One region of the Pullulanibacillus sp. KACC 23026 genome, then DNA from elsewhere that is predicted to be linked to it. Evidence: a T-box and tRNA genes for the amino acid it is inferred to sense, from the RefSeq annotation. Region 1 holds a T-box; the other regions hold tRNA genes.
The links. The T-box of region 1 lies ahead of ileS (isoleucine--tRNA ligase). A T-box ahead of a tRNA ligase gene usually reads a tRNA of that ligase, here a tRNA-Ile.
Positions count from the first base shown of each region.

Region 2: it encodes a tRNA-Ile, which carries the amino acid that the T-box ahead of ileS (isoleucine--tRNA ligase) is inferred to sense. The anticodon was not compared.
Region 3: it encodes a tRNA-Ile, which carries the amino acid that the T-box ahead of ileS (isoleucine--tRNA ligase) is inferred to sense. The anticodon was not compared.

Region 1 is NZ_CP119107.1:3,449,840-3,454,952, reverse strand. It holds gene PU629_RS16070 (YggS family pyridoxal phosphate-dependent enzyme) at 1-191, shown strand, start outside; gene sepF (cell division protein SepF) at 205-651, shown strand; gene PU629_RS16060 (YggT family protein) at 718-993, shown strand; gene PU629_RS16055 (YlmH family RNA-binding protein) at 1,000-1,773, shown strand; gene PU629_RS16050 (DivIVA domain-containing protein) at 1,928-2,452, shown strand; T-box leader at 2,523-2,749, shown strand; gene ileS (isoleucine--tRNA ligase) at 2,823-5,113, shown strand, end outside.
Region 2 is NZ_CP119107.1:4,497,816-4,502,928, reverse strand. It holds gene PU629_RS20920 (Tex family protein) at 1-17, shown strand, start outside; gene cmpA (cortex morphogenetic protein CmpA) at 355-474, opposite strand; gene PU629_RS20910 (SprT family protein) at 565-1,050, shown strand; gene PU629_RS20905 (hypothetical protein) at 1,220-1,363, opposite strand; tRNA gene PU629_RS20900 (tRNA-Asn) at 2,476-2,550, shown strand; tRNA gene PU629_RS20895 (tRNA-Ser) at 2,556-2,646, shown strand; tRNA gene PU629_RS20890 (tRNA-Glu) at 2,665-2,739, shown strand; tRNA gene PU629_RS20885 (tRNA-Asp) at 2,756-2,831, shown strand; tRNA gene PU629_RS20880 (tRNA-Gln) at 2,837-2,911, shown strand; tRNA gene PU629_RS20875 (tRNA-Lys) at 2,916-2,991, shown strand; tRNA gene PU629_RS20870 (tRNA-Leu) at 3,031-3,116, shown strand; tRNA gene PU629_RS20865 (tRNA-Arg) at 3,128-3,204, shown strand; tRNA gene PU629_RS20860 (tRNA-Gly) at 3,212-3,285, shown strand; tRNA gene PU629_RS20855 (tRNA-Ile) at 3,300-3,376, shown strand; rRNA gene PU629_RS20850 (16S ribosomal RNA) at 3,573-5,113, shown strand, end outside.
Region 3 is NZ_CP119107.1:2,124,546-2,129,658, reverse strand. It holds gene PU629_RS10070 (TetR/AcrR family transcriptional regulator) at 19-618, opposite strand; gene PU629_RS10065 (Cof-type HAD-IIB family hydrolase) at 886-1,710, opposite strand; tRNA gene PU629_RS10060 (tRNA-Ile) at 2,102-2,175, opposite strand; tRNA gene PU629_RS10055 (tRNA-Gly) at 2,193-2,266, opposite strand; tRNA gene PU629_RS10050 (tRNA-Met) at 2,283-2,359, opposite strand; tRNA gene PU629_RS10045 (tRNA-Pro) at 2,412-2,485, opposite strand; tRNA gene PU629_RS10040 (tRNA-Arg) at 2,490-2,566, opposite strand; tRNA gene PU629_RS10035 (tRNA-Leu) at 2,583-2,671, opposite strand; tRNA gene PU629_RS10030 (tRNA-Gly) at 2,693-2,767, opposite strand; tRNA gene PU629_RS10025 (tRNA-Leu) at 2,769-2,851, opposite strand; tRNA gene PU629_RS10020 (tRNA-Lys) at 2,870-2,945, opposite strand; tRNA gene PU629_RS10015 (tRNA-Gln) at 2,952-3,026, opposite strand; tRNA gene PU629_RS10010 (tRNA-Tyr) at 3,108-3,189, opposite strand; tRNA gene PU629_RS10005 (tRNA-Thr) at 3,219-3,294, opposite strand; tRNA gene PU629_RS10000 (tRNA-Phe) at 3,313-3,388, opposite strand; tRNA gene PU629_RS09995 (tRNA-Asp) at 3,781-3,856, opposite strand; tRNA gene PU629_RS09990 (tRNA-Met) at 3,871-3,947, opposite strand; tRNA gene PU629_RS09985 (tRNA-Val) at 3,953-4,028, opposite strand; tRNA gene PU629_RS09980 (tRNA-Glu) at 4,031-4,105, opposite strand; rRNA gene rrf (5S ribosomal RNA) at 4,177-4,292, opposite strand; rRNA gene PU629_RS09970 (23S ribosomal RNA) at 4,357-5,113, opposite strand, start outside.

The DNA of each region.
Region 1 (5,113 bases):
AAGATCCTGAAGAATTAAGAGCTATTTTTCGCCGGCTTAAACACTTAAAAGAAGAAGTGGCTTCATTGAATTTGCCGTATGCGCCATGCACAGAATTATCGATGGGCATGTCGAATGATTTTGAAGTGGCAATTGAAGAAGGCGCAACTTATATACGAATAGGGACTGCACTTGTGGGAAAAGAATGGTAAAGGGGAGGAGCGAATGGGTTTAAGAGCTGCATTTAAGCGCTTTTTTGATCTGGATGAGGAGTATTCAGACGTCAATAAAGGAAACGAGCCTTCTGACTATGAAGAAAGGGCTGTATCCTTTAAGTCCGAGAAAGAATTAAAGAAGCCTCAACTAAATAATGTCATTGATTTCAAGCGTGTTCAATCGACTCAGCAATTTGTTTGGCTGGTTCCTAACCATTATGATGATGTTTTAGAGATAACCGATCACTTGCAGGATCATAAAACGGTGGTTTTTTCAATTAAAGAACTTCCGATTGAGGAAGCAACTCGTCTTCTTGACTTTCTTAGCGGAGCGATACATATTTCTCAAGGGACTATCCAGAAAATTAGACCGTTCGTTTTTATAGGTTCTCTGGACAATCTTAATCTTAACGGTGACTTTATTGAACATATTGAACAGCATGTTATAAATCATTGAAAAGGAACAGTCTCGGGTAAGCTCAAAAACGGGATTGGTTTAATAAAGTGAAGGTGAGGGGTGTTCTTGTACTTAATCACGTCGATCGTTTCAGACATCTTAAGGATTTATTGGTGGATTTTAATTATTTATATTTTTATGTCTTGGGTACCAAATATTCGGCAGTCTGGGGTTGGACAACTGTTTGCCAGGCTTTGTGAGCCTTATTTAGAACCATTTCGTCGCATTATTCCTCCTCTTGGTATGATTGATATTTCGCCTTGGGCCGCTTTCTTTGTGCTATGGCTCGCGCAGCTTGGAGTGGCTAATCTCCCGCTTATTATTCAAAATATAACGGGGTGACCTGAAGTGTCTATTTATCAGCATTTCAGAGAGGAAGAGCGGCCCTTTATTGATGCGATGATGGATACGCGCAATAAAGTGTTGGAACGTTATACACCGAAATTGACAGACTTTCTAGATCCTAGACAACAGGAAATTGTAAGAGCTCTAGTTCCAGCTGATGGTGAGCTAACTGTTGATTTTTGGGGAGGCTATAAAGAAGCTGAGCGAAAACGCGCCTTGTTTCTACCCCCTTATTCAGATGACCTCTCAAGAAACTTCAAGGTGGCACTCTATGAGTTGAACTATCCTGCCAAATTTGTAACGATTGAGCACCGTCATCTTTTAGGGTCACTAATGGGGCTTGGACTTAAGCGCGAAAAATTTGGGGATGTGCTTATCACGGAAAGCGGCGCCCAATTTATTGTCGCTGAAGAGATTGGTGATTATGTACGATTTAATTTGAATCAAGTCGGAAAAGCAACGGTTACTTGTGAACCATGTTCTTGGGATGATTTTCAACCTCCTCAAGTCGAATGGGAGGAGCGTCAAGGCTCTGTTCCTTCTTTAAGGCTTGATGTGGTCATTGCCGAAATTTATCGGTTAACCAGGTCAAAGGCAGTGGACCTTGTTAAAGGAGAGCGTGTTAAAGTGAATTGGAAAGTGATTGATAAACCATCCTATGAATTAACCCCAGGTGACGACTTATCCGTACGCGGTTTTGGCAGAAGTCGATTAATTGCCATTGATGGAGAAACACGGCGGGGAAATTTATGGGTGACATTTGGTCAACTTAAATAAGAGAGATTCACGGGCTCGCGCGGCGTTAATGGCATAATCTGACCGATGCTTATCTTCATAAAAAAATTCTTTTTGAAAAGAAGCAGGAATAATCTCTACATTTGTCGAAATTTACATGGTAAAATTGATTGAAAGAAAATTGGAGGTGGCATCTATGCCATTAACACCCTTAGATATACACAATAAGGAGTTTACACGTGGATTTAGAGGTTATGATGAGGATGAAGTGAATGATTTCCTTGATCAAATTATTAAGGATTATGAAGTCCTTATTCGAGATAAAAAGAATTTAGAAGAAAAGAATCAAAAATTAGAAGAACGGCTCAGCCACTTTTCAAACATTGAAGATACATTGAATAAGTCCATTTTAGTGGCTCAGGAAACGGCAGAAGATGTGAAGCAGCATGCCACCAAGGAAGCGCGATTAATCGTCAAAGAAGCTGAGAAGAATGCGGACCGGATCATTAATGAAGCCTTGAGCAAATCAAGGAAAATTTCCTTGGAAATAGAAGAACTGAAAAAAGAGGCGAAAGTGTACCGCACACGCTTTCGTATGCTAATCGAGGCGCAACTCGAATTACTAAGGAATGATGATTGGGATAAGTTATCAGAGCCATTTGAGGACGAGGCGTTACAAGAACATGATTCATCTGAATTTGCAACGCGTTATCGTGATTAACAAAGCAGATAAACGAGTCAGGACTTGACGACTCTCTCTCTTTTTTCATATACTTAAAAAATATTAATGTCATTTAGCTGTGATAGGGACAGTAAGTCGATTGAACAGTTTCAGCGAATTGGGGATGGTGAGAGCCCAATCAGAGAGACCGGCTGAATATCACCCTTGAGCTCTATTCCGAAAGGGCTAAGTATAACGTCCTGAGTAGACAATAGCGGGTCATTCACGTTACGAATTCCGAGTGGCTTTTTTCAAAAAAAGCATTTAGGGTGGTACCACGGACCTTCCGTCCCTTTTTTGGACGGAAGGTTTTTTGCTGTTTAATTAACCAAATGGTTGGAACGGACTAGGAAGGTTTGGAGGAGAGAAAATGGATTACAAAGACACATTGTTAATGCCGAAGACGGATTTCCCAATGCGCGGGGGGCTTCCTACAAAAGAGCCTAAGATGCAAGAGGAATGGGATCAAGTCAATCTTTATCAAAAAAGCTTAGAAAAACGCAAAGGGAAACCAACTTTTGTTTTACATGACGGACCGCCATATGCGAATGGTGATATTCACATTGGTCACGCTGAAAATAAAATCTTAAAAGACATGATTGTTCGTTACAAATCAATGGCTGGTTTTTATGCGCCTTATGTTCCCGGCTGGGATACGCATGGTCTGCCAATCGAACAAGCGCTCGCGAAAAAAGGGGTTAATCGTAAATCGATGTCCATTGCGGAATTCCGTAAGCTTTGTGCGGATTATGCTTTGGAACAAATCGACCGTCAACGCACTCAATTTAAACGCTTAGGGGTAAGAGGCGACTGGGAAAATCCTTATGTCACGCTTCATAACTCCTATGAAGCTGCTCAAATTAAAGTGTTTGGAGAAATGGCGAATAAAGGGTATATCTATAAAGATAAAAAAACGATCTATTGGTCGCCAACCTCGGAGTCAGCCTTAGCAGAAGCCGAGATTGAATACCAAGATAAGCGCTCTCCATCTATTTATGTCGCGTTTAAACTAAAAGAAGCACACGGGGACTTGCTCGCTGGGGATGAGGAAATCATCATCTGGACCACAACGCCTTGGACCATTCCTGCGAATGTGGCGATCAGCGTTAACCCTGAATTCAATTATGTTGTTGTTCAAGTAGCGGATCACAAATACATTGTCGCTGAAGGTCTCCTAGAGGATCTTAAGCAGCAGTTTGGCTGGGAAGGTGCCTTGGTGCTCAAGACCTTTAAAGGCAGTGAAATCGACCGTGCTGTGGCCAGACACCCTTTCTATGACCGTGACTCACTAGTAATCAACGGTGACCACGTGACGCTTGAAGCCGGTACAGGATGTGTTCATACAGCTCCAGGACACGGGGAAGATGATTTTATTATCGGGAAGAAATATGGTTTAGATGTTCTTTGCCCGGTTGATGAAAAAGGGGTTATGACTGATGAGGCTCCTGGATTTGAAGGCCTCTTCTATGATCAAGCGAACAAACCGATCACGGACAAACTAAAGGAAGTCGGTGCCCTGATCAAGCTTGATTTTATCACGCACTCCTATCCGCATGATTGGCGGACAAAGAAACCGATCATCTTCCGCGCGACTGAACAATGGTTTGCGTCGATCAAAGATTTCCGCGATGAAATTTTAAAAGCTATTACGGAAGTGAAGTGGCTCCCAACTTGGGGTGAGGTTCGCATCCATAACATGATGCGTGACCGAGAAGATTGGTGTATTTCAAGACAACGTGTTTGGGGTGTGCCTATTCCTGTGTTTTATGGGGAGGATGGAACGCCGATTTTGACACCTGAAACGATCGATCATATCTCCAACCTGTTCCGTGAGCATGGCTCAAATATTTGGTTTGAGCGTGAAGCAAAGGACTTACTTCCTGAAGGCTTCACATCACCGCACAGTCCAAACGGCATCTTCCGCAAAGAGACGGATATCATGGATGTTTGGTTTGATTCAGGTTCATCCCATCAAGCGGTTCTTGAGCAGCGTGAGAATCTAGTTCGTCCAGCGGATATTTATCTTGAAGGATCTGACCAATACCGCGGTTGGTTCAACTCTTCCTTATCAACAGGTGTGGCTGTAACAGGGAAAGCCCCTTACAAGCAAGTCATTAGTCATGGCTTTGTGTTAGACGGGGAAGGCCACAAAATGAGTAAATCCGTCGGTAATGTTATTGATCCAATCAAAGTGATGAAGAATCTCGGTGCGGACATTATTCGCCTTTGGGTTTCATCAGTGGACTTTACGGCGGATGCACGTGTATCGGATGACATTTTAAAACAAGTCGCAGAAGTTTACCGTAAAATCCGTAACACACTTCGCTTTATGCTTGGGAATTTAAACGGATTTGATCCTGCAAAAAATAGTTTAAAATTTGATCAACTAACTGAAATGGATCAATTCATGATGCTGAAGCTCCAGCAGCTGACCAATCGTGTAAGAGAAGCGTACGATAATTATCAATTCTTAGGGGTTTATAATGCGATCCATAATTATTGTACAATTGATCTAAGTGCTTTCTATATGGATATTGCAAAAGATACACTCTATACGGATGCTGAAGACAGCCGTTCAAGACGTTCGGCCCAAACCGTTTTGTATCAGACGCTTGTTACCCTTACCAAGCTTTTAACACCGATTATCCCTCATACGGCTGA
Region 2 (5,113 bases), 1.0 Mb from region 1:
AAAAAGTATCCGTATAAAACGAATCCATTCCCATGGCTAACAAGTTATTATAAAATGGACCTTATAAGAGACTAACCGTCTTCTAATAAGGTCCATTTCTTTTTATTCTTTAAGAAAAGCCATGCTCAAAATCTAAAGACTTGAACATCTTGTCGTTAGATGCTTAGAACTCCCGGATTAAAAGAAGTGGGGTTCCAAGTAAGTCAGCATGAAGTTAATTCGCAGAAACTGCTCATAGAGATCTTTCAAGTGGTGTTTGAAAACCAGCAAGAAAAGAAGCTTAGAAGAAGTCCTATTATGATGACTTTAAGTAATAGTTCGCTAAAGCAATTAAGGAAAAGTATAACTCGACTTTTAATTGGTATGATCCATTTTGTCCTGGTAAAAAAACCAGCATTGATTGAGCAGTTTCACTTTATGGCGATCTTTTTTAAAATAAGCGTTTCTAAGTTGGTTGATTAGCCAGGCGGGCATGGATGGAACCTCCTTTAGATAATGCGGTGTGCCCACTTTTTTATAATGTATGTTAAGGTTTTACGGATTGTGCAAAAAAGGAGAGAAGTCATGCAACAAAAAGACTTGCAGGTATTGGTTGAGACGGTATCCAAGCAATCATTTAATAAGCCGTTCCTTCATCAAGCTACATTTAATTCAAGACTCCGTACTACAGGAGGGCGGTACCTTTTACGTACACATAACCTCGAATTTAACCCCAAGCAACTGGAGCTCTTTGGAATGGAAGAGTTTATTAAAATAGTTAAGCATGAGCTCTGCCATTACCACCTTCATATAGAAGGAAGAGGGTATAAACATCAAGATATAGAATTTAAGACGTTGCTAAAGCAGGTTGGAGGAAGCCGTTACTGTCAATCTGTTCCTGGCAGCCGACGCCAATCAAAATGGATATACTTGTATACCTGTAAATCCTGTGCCCAGCCTTATCCTAGAAAGAGACAAATGGATGTGAAGCGTTATAGGTGCGGGAAATGCGGAGGCAGACTAAAGCTTCAATCTAAATTAAGAAGGGAAGAGGCCGATCAATCAAGCTGAAAACGTCAGAAATGTAGCGTCAATGAGGATGCCTGACTCAGAGAACAAGTAGAGGGGACACATCTAAATAAGAGGTAAAGGAATGCCCTTTGATCATTTGAGTCAATGAGTGTGAATGAAAGCTTATACTTCTAGACATATTAATAATAAATGGATAGGCATATGGGAGTTAAGTTGATTCCGTATCTCTGATGGTGATGAAGTTGTCATTGCCGCTCGAATTCAAAAGAGGATTAGGATCAAGATGGGAATGAATCAGATGATCATAACCTTGATCTATCAGACTTGAGCTATGATTCATCTGAATCACCATTGAGTATCTCTTTCTATAAAGGTTAAATAAAACAGGGGAGACAAGCGTTTCTAGCGAGTTTAGTGCAAGAATGTTAATAAGAACAGTCTTATGAGATAAGAGGCGTTGGATGAGTGGAGGCAAACCGCGCTAAACGCTATAGTTATGGACTACAAATGAGTAAATTTCCCTTTGCTAGCAAGGATGATCCTGGCTTGTTAAATAATGTCCAAAAAAAGTGTTGACGAATTAACTGGTGGTGTGTTAAATTATAAAAGTCGCATCAAGAGGGCTTGTTCATAAGAACAAACACCTTGAAAAAAAGTTTTTGAAAAAGATGTTGACACGAAAAAGCGGACGTGTTATTATATAACATGTCGCTGTCGAGAGACAGACTGATTAACTAACAAAAAGCATTTAAAGTTTAACGGTAAAAACCGCTGCCTTAAATGATTAACTGGTTGTCCTGATACATAACGCTTCTTAGTTTGAACGAGAAGAGGAAGGGACAGGAACCACGCTGAAATTTAAGAATAATTACGATTTATTAAAATTATTCCGCGGTAGCTCAGTGACGAGGTTTGCTTCTTAGAATAGACTGCGAGTTGTCCCGACGCATAACGCTTCTTGGTTTGAGCGAGAAGAGGAAGGGACAGGAACCACACTGAAATTCAAGAATAATTACGATTTATTAAAATTATTCCGCAGTAGCTCAGTGACGAGGTTTACTTCTTAGATAGACTGCGAGTTGTCCCGACGCATAACGCTTCTTAGTTTGAGCGAGAAGAGGAAGGGACAGGAACCACACTGAAATTTAAGAATAATTACGATTTATTAAAAATTATTCCGCAGTAGCTCAGTGACGAGGTTTACTTCTTAGAATAGACTGCGAGTTGTCCCGACGCATAACGCTTCTTAGTTTGAGCGAGAAGAGGAAGGGACAGGAACCACACTGAAATTTAAGAATAATTACGATTTATTAAAATTATTCCGCAGTAGCTCAGTGACGAGGTTTACTTCTTAGAATAGACTGCGAGTTGTCCCGACGCATAACGCTTCTTAGTTTGAGCGAGAAGAGGAAGGGACAGGGGCCACACTGAAATTTAAGAATAATTACGATTTATTAAAATTATTCCGCAGTAGCTCAGTGGTAGAGCAATCGGCTGTTAACCGATCGGTCGTAGGTTCGAGTCCTACCTGCGGAGCCATTTATGGAGAAGTACCCAAGTGGCTAAAGGGGCTCCCCTGCTAAGGGAGTAGACGGGTTAAACCGTGCGTGGGTTCAAATCCCACCTTCTCCGCCATGTAGTACAATGATATACGGCCCCTTGGTCAAGCGGTTAAGACACCGCCCTTTCACGGCGGTAACACGGGTTCGAATCCCGTAGGGGTCACCATTTACTTATTCATATTGGACCCGTGGTGTAGCGGTTAACATGCCTGCCTGTCACGCAGGAGATCGCCGGTTCGATCCCGGTCGGGTCCGCCATTTGTTGGCCCATAGCCAAGCGGTAAGGCAACGGATTTTGATTCCGTCATGCCCTGGTTCGAATCCAGGTGGGCCAGCCATTGCGAGCCATTAGCTCAGTCGGTAGAGCATCTGACTTTTAATCAGAGGGTCGAAGGTTCGAATCCTTCATGGCTCACCATTTTATTAAATATATTCAAGTGTTAATCGTGCTGCTTATGCGGTCGTGGCGGAATGGCAGACGCGCTAGCTTGAGGGGCTAGTGGGGGAGACCCCGTGGAGGTTCGAGTCCTCTCGACCGCACCATAAATAAATATGCGCCCTTAGCTCAATTGGATAGAGCGTCTGACTACGGATCAGAAGGTTGGGGATTCGAGTTCTCCAGGGCGCGCCATAATAATGCGGGTGTAGTTTAGTGGTAAAACAAGAGCCTTCCAAGCTCTGGTCGTGGGTTCGATTCCCATCACCCGCTCCATTTATTAATTTAATGGGCCTGTAGCTCAGCTGGTTAGAGCGCACGCCTGATAAGCGTGAGGTCGGTGGTTCGAGTCCACTCAGGCCCACCATTATATGAAATGTTGTTTTAAATGTTTCATAGTGGGTTATTCGCACATTGAAAACTAAACAAAAACCAAAAGCGCCAGTCAAAGTCATACTTTGAGTTTAACGCTAGGAATCAAACGAACATATTTTTTAAGGAGAACAGACCTCTTTTTAGAAGAGATCTGTTCTCGGCAAAAGCCAGCAGTGCTTTAACTGCACTTTTTTGAGAGTTTGATCCTGGCTCAGGACGAACGCTGGCGGCGTGCCTAATACATGCAAGTCGAGCGCGTGAAACTTCCAGATCCCTTCGGGGTGATGGTTGTGGATCGAGCGGCGGACGGGTGAGTAACACGTGGGCAACCTGCCTGTAAGACTGGGATAACTTCGGGAAACCGGAGCTAATACCGGATAATCGTTGACACTGCATGGTGTCAATGTAAAAGATGGTCCTGCCATCACTTACAGATGGGCCCGCGGCGCATTAGCTAGTTGGTGGGGTAATAGCCTACCAAGGCGACGATGCGTAGCCGACCTGAGAGGGTGATCGGCCACACTGGGACTGAGACACGGCCCAGACTCCTACGGGAGGCAGCAGTAGGGAATCTTCGGCAATGGACGAAAGTCTGACCGAGCAACGCCGCGTGAGCGATGAAGGTCTTCGGATCGTAAAGCTCTGTTGTCAGAGAAGAACAAGTGATAGAGGAAATGCTATCGCCTTGACGGTATCTGACCAGAAAGCCCCGGCTAACTACGTGCCAGCAGCCGCGGTAATACGTAGGGGGCAAGCGTTGTCCGGAATTATTGGGCGTAAAGCGCGCGCAGGCGGCTTCTTAAGTCTGATGTGAAAGCCCACGGCTCAACCGTGGAGGGTCATTGGAAACTGGGGAGCTTGAGTGCAGAAGAGGAGAGTGGAATTCCACGTGTAGCGGTGAAATGCGTAGATATGTGGAGGAACACCAGTGGCGAAAGCGGCTCTCTGGTCTGTAACTGACGCTGAGGCGCGAAAGCGTGGGGAGCAAACAGGATTAGATACCCTGGTAGTCCACGCCGTAAACGATGAGTGCTAGGTGTTGGAGGGGCCACCCTTCAGTGCTGACGTTAACACATTAAGCACTCCGCCTGGGGAGTACGGCCGCAAGGCTGAAACTCAAAGGAATTGACGGGGGCCCGCACAAGCAGTGGAGCATGTGGTTTAATTCGAAGCAACGCGAAGAACCTTACCAGGTCTTGACATCCTCTGACCACCCTAGAGATAGGGCTTTCCCCTTCGGGGGACAGAGTGACAGGTGGTGCATGGTTGTCGTCAGCTCGTGTCGTGAGATGTTGGGTTAAGTCCCGCAACGAGCGCAACCCTTGATCTTAGTTGCCAGCATTCAGTTGGGCACTCTAAGGTGACTGCCGGTGACAAACCGGAGGAAGGTGGGGATGACGTCAAATCATCATGCCCCTTATGACCTGGGCTACACACGTGCTACAATGGGTGGTACAAAGGGCAGCGAAACCGCGAGGTCGAGCGAATCCCATAAAGCCACTCTCAGTTCGGATTGCAGGCTGCAACTCGCCTGCATGAAGCCGGAATTGCTAGTAATCGCGGATCAGCATGCCGCGGTGAATACGTTCCCGGGCCTTGTACACACCGCCCGTCACACCACGAGAGTTTGTAACACCCGAAGTCGGTGAGGTAACCGTAAGGAACCAGCCGCCGAAGGTGGGACAGATGATTGGGGTGAAGTCGTAACAAGGTAGCCGTATCGGAAGGT
Region 3 (5,113 bases), 1.3 Mb from region 1:
CGGCAAAAATGGAGGTGCTTAAGCACTAGAAATAAGTGAAAACGCCCCAATGATAATTCCATTTAACAAATGAGCAACGTCATCCTGATTAAGTTCTTCTTGATCAATGATACTTTGCAAGACCACTTCATTAATGGCTCCCACCATGGCCCGAGAGACTAGTCGCAACTGTTCTAAAGACTGTTTTTGTGGAATGATCGTGTGTACAGTTTCATAAATACGGCCCGCAAACCTTTGAATGGCCTGCCTTCGAATCCGTTCTGTCTCATGGCTCACACCACATGAGACAACAAGTAATAAGCGTGCTGCTTTCTTCTGCGTCATACAAATTTCAATATACCTTCGAATTCCCGCAAAGGCTTTGTAAGTGACCTTTGTTTCATGGTTCACAGCGTCTTCCACTTCTTCAATAAGCTCCTCCTGAAGCGTCTGACAGAGATGGATAAGCAAATCTTCCTTTGTTTCGAAATGTTGATAAAACGTGGATTTAGATACTCGCGCTTGTTCCACTAAATCCAGCACGGACGTCTCCATATATCCTTTTTCAGTAAACAAGTTGATCGCCGAGAAAAATAATTTGTCTCGTGCCTCTGTAGGCATCACTTGTGTAAATAGCATATGTCTCCCCACTTAACTTTAGTACGATCTCGTATCCACTTCATCGTAAAACAATCAAACAAATCTGTCAATTGATTTGTGATTAAAACTAACGACAGTTTAATGTACACGCAATCTAGAGCAAAGAAAAATCGATTAGAGACAACAGGATAAACGCGATGACATTTTTTATTTTATAAAAAAAGAGCAGACCCCTATAAATGAGGCCTGCTTCTTTTACATAATCTATTCAAGATTATAAAGTTTGTTTACTTCTATTAAAAACATTTAACTTTGAACCGTTTCAGTCTTTAAAATAAACGATTCTACCACTTTCGCAACACCATCATTCATATTGGTATCTGTGATAAAATCGGCATGAGCTTTAATTTCTTCTGTGGCATTCCCCATTGCGACGCCAAGACCCGCAAATTGGATCATGGACAAATCATTATTACTGTCTCCGATAGCAATGACTTCATCACGGCTTATGCCAAGCTTTTGAATCAGTTTGTCTAAGCTTGTCCCTTTTGTTACGCCAACTTCTGTAAATTCTAAAAAGAAAGGCTTTGACCGCATAATACTTAAGCAACCGTCGAACTCTTTTTGCAGCTTTTTTTCCACTCCTGCAAGAAAATCAGGTTCCCTTAACATGAGTGCCTTAACAACAGGAGCTGTGACGGCCTCTTTAAAACTGTCCACAACATCGATTGGCAGATTGGTCAATTTCCCTTCTATATCCGTGTACTCATTAGGATCTTCTGTTATGATCTTGTCTCCCAAATACGTATGGATCCAAACGTTTTCACGACGACTAATATCGTATAGTTCATGCACGGTTTCTACTGGAAGTGTCGAACTGAACAAGACTTCGCCCGTTCTACAATTGATGATGTTTCCTCCGTTAAAAGAAAGAATGAAACTTCCATAATCCTTTAGCCGCAGTTCTTCAGCAATAGGAAGCATACCACTTTCCGGCCGGCCAGATGCCAGCACGACTTTAACCCCCGCATCCTGAGCATCCATCAAAGATTGTTTTGTTCGTTCTGAGATCGTTAAATCGTCACGTAATAGCGTATCATCTAAATCTAGAACAATCATTTTATAGGTCATAAAAGTCATTCCTCCTATTTAATATCCTGAAAATAAGTCCAATTTGAAAAGGCAGACCATTTTTCATTCAATTGGTGGCGGCGTAAAACACACCATGGGAGGTTAGCTCCCTTATTCTTTCGTGCTGCCTTGCCTAAAATCTTAAACTAATGAGTAAAACAAAGATCACCCTAAAAGGATGATCTTCAAATCCATTTTTTAGACATTTGAGAGATTCAAACAAAGGGAATCCCGCTCCCTTGGTCCTAGCTTTTAAAGAGTAGCTAGAGAAACGGGCATTATTTAAATGAGACCGTACAGACGGTTTCCTCATAATTAAAATAGGCGTCCACAAACGTGGGCGCTATGTTTCTAATAGAAAAAAAGACTGCTTATCGCAGTTCTTTTAAAATGGGCCTGAGTGGACTCGAACCACCGACCTCACGCTTATCAGGCGTGCGCTCTAACCAGCTGAGCTACAGGCCCACATTCAAATAAATGGATGGAGCGGGTGATGGGAATCGAACCCACGACCAGAGCTTGGAAGGCTCTTGTTTTACCACTAAACTACACCCGCATCTACTAGATTTAATTGGTAGCGGAGGAGGGAATCGAACCCACGACCTCACGGGTATGAACCGTACGCTCTAGCCAGCTGAGCTACTCCGCCAAGTTGATTTATTTAAGTTATCTTCTTCTCTTAAATGAATTGTTTAAGAGTATCGGGAAGACAGGATTTGAACCTGCGGCCCCTTGGTCCCAAACCAAGTGCTCTACCAAGCTGAGCTACTTCCCGTAAATGGCGCGCCCTGGAGAACTTGAATCCCCAACCTTCTGATCCGTAGTCAGACGCTCTATCCAATTGAGCTAAGGGCGCATTCTATTTTTAGTATTGGTGCCGAGGGCCGGAGTCGAACCGGCACGGTAGTCACCTACCGCAGGATTTTAAGTCCTGTGCGTCTGCCAATTCCGCCACCCCGGCATGCGCTAATTACTATAAGATTGGAGCGGAAGACGGGATTCGAACCCGCGACCCCCACCTTGGCAAGGTGATGTTCTACCACTGAACTACTTCCGCATGGTGCGGGTGAAGGGACTTGAACCCCCACGTCAAAGACACTAGATCCTAAATCTAGCGCGTCTGCCATTCCGCCACACCCGCATATATATTAAATTAAGATGGTGAGCCATGAAGGATTCGAACCTTCGACCCTCTGATTAAAAGTCAGATGCTCTACCGACTGAGCTAATGGCTCAAAACTTGGCTGGCCCACCTGGATTCGAACCAGGGCATGACGGAATCAAAATCCGTTGCCTTACCGCTTGGCTATGGGCCATCATAGAACTAGTGAGAAACGAACTGTCCCGAAGATTAATTGGGAATCTTATTTGGTCGTTACTAATGCTCATATGATGAGTGGAGGGAGAAGGATTCGAACCTTCGAACCCGTTGGGAACGGATTTACAGTCCGTCGCGTTTGGCCGCTTCGCTATCCCTCCACGAAACACTTCATGTATAGAATGAAGCATGGTGCCGGCCAGAGGACTTGAACCCCCAACCTACTGATTACAAGTCAGTTGCTCTACCAATTGAGCTAGGCCGGCATAACCTATAAATTTTAATGGTGGCTCGGGACGGAATCGAACCGCCGACACGAGGATTTTCAGTCCTCTGCTCTACCGACTGAGCTACCGAGCCATATAAATTTTGTGTCGGTCTTGACTAACTCTGTTTAAAATCTCTTGTCAACTTATGATGATTTTAAACAACTCGTAGTTTATTCAAAGGTGTAATGCTCGTTGCTCTACCGACTGAGCTACCGAGCCATATAAATTTTGTGTCGGTCTTGGCTAACTCTGTTTAAAATCTCTTGTCAACTTATGATGATTTTAAACAACTCGTAGTTTATTCAAAGGTGTAATGCTCGTTGCTCTACCGACTGAGCTACCGAGCCATATAAATTTTGTGTCGGTCTTGACTAACTCTGTTTAAAATCTCTTGTCAACTTATGATGATTTTAAACAACTCGTAGTTTATTCAAAGGTGTAATGCTCGTTGCTCTACCGACTGAGCTACCGAGCCGTATAATATGGCGGACCCGACCGGGATCGAACCGGCGATCTCCTGCGTGACAGGCAGGCATGTTAACCGCTACACCACGGGTCCATATTAAAATAATTTGGTTGCGGGGGCAGGATTTGAACCTACGACCTTCGGGTTATGAGCCCGACGAGCTACCAGACTGCTCCACCCCGCGACGAATGGTGGAGGATGACGGGATCGAACCGCCGACCCCCTGCTTGTAAGGCAGGTGCTCTCCCAGCTGAGCTAATCCTCCATTGGTGACCCCTACGGGATTCGAACCCGTGTTACCGCCGTGAAAGGGCGGTGTCTTAACCGCTTGACCAAGGGGCCATTGCATTAGAAATTCTAAATTATATAGAGACTATAATAACCTACAGTTCATCTTATTATGTAAATAATCTGCCCGGCGGCGTTCTACTCTCGCAGGGGGAAGCCCCCAACTACCATCGACGCTGAAGAGCTTAACGGCCGTGTTCGGGATGGGAACGGGTGTGACCTCTTCGCCATAACCACCGGACAAAGTATTCAATTGAAGGATCGTACCTTCAAAACTAGATAGGAAGTCAAACAAACACTAATTTAAGGTTAAGCCCTCGATCGATTAGTATCCGTCAGCTCCATGCGTTGCCGCACTTCCACCTCGGACCTATCTACCTCATCATCTCTAAGGGATCTTACTGACTTAAAGTCATGGGAAATCTCATCTTGAGGGGGGCTTCATGCTTAGATGCTTTCAGCACTTATCCCGTCCACACATAGCTACCCAGCGGTGCTCCTGGCGGAACAACTGGGACACCAGCGGTGTGTCCATCCCGGTCCTCTCGTACTAAGGACAGCTCCTCTCAAATTTCCAACGCCCGCGACGGATAGGGACCGAACTGTCTCACGACGTTCTGAACCCAGCTCGCGTACCGCTTTAATGGGCGAACAGCCCAACCCTTGGGACCCACTTCAGCCCCAGGATGCGATGAGCCGACATCGAGGTGCCAAACCTCCCCGTCGATGTGGACTCTTGGGGGAGATAAGCCTGTTATCCCCAGGGTAGCTTTTATCCGTTGAGCGATGGCCCTTCCATGCGGCGCCACCGGATCACTAAGCCCGACTTTCGTCCCTGCTCGACTTGTAGGTCTCGCAGTCAAGCTCCCTTGTGCCTTTACACTCTGCGAATGATTTCCAACCATTCTGAGGGAACCTTTGGGCGCCTCCGTTACTCTTTAGGAGGCGACCGCCCCAGTCAAACTGCCCACCTGACACTGTCTCCGAACCGGATTACGGTCCCGGGTTAGAATGTCCATACCGAAAGGGTAGTATTCCACCGACGCCTCCACCGAACCTGGC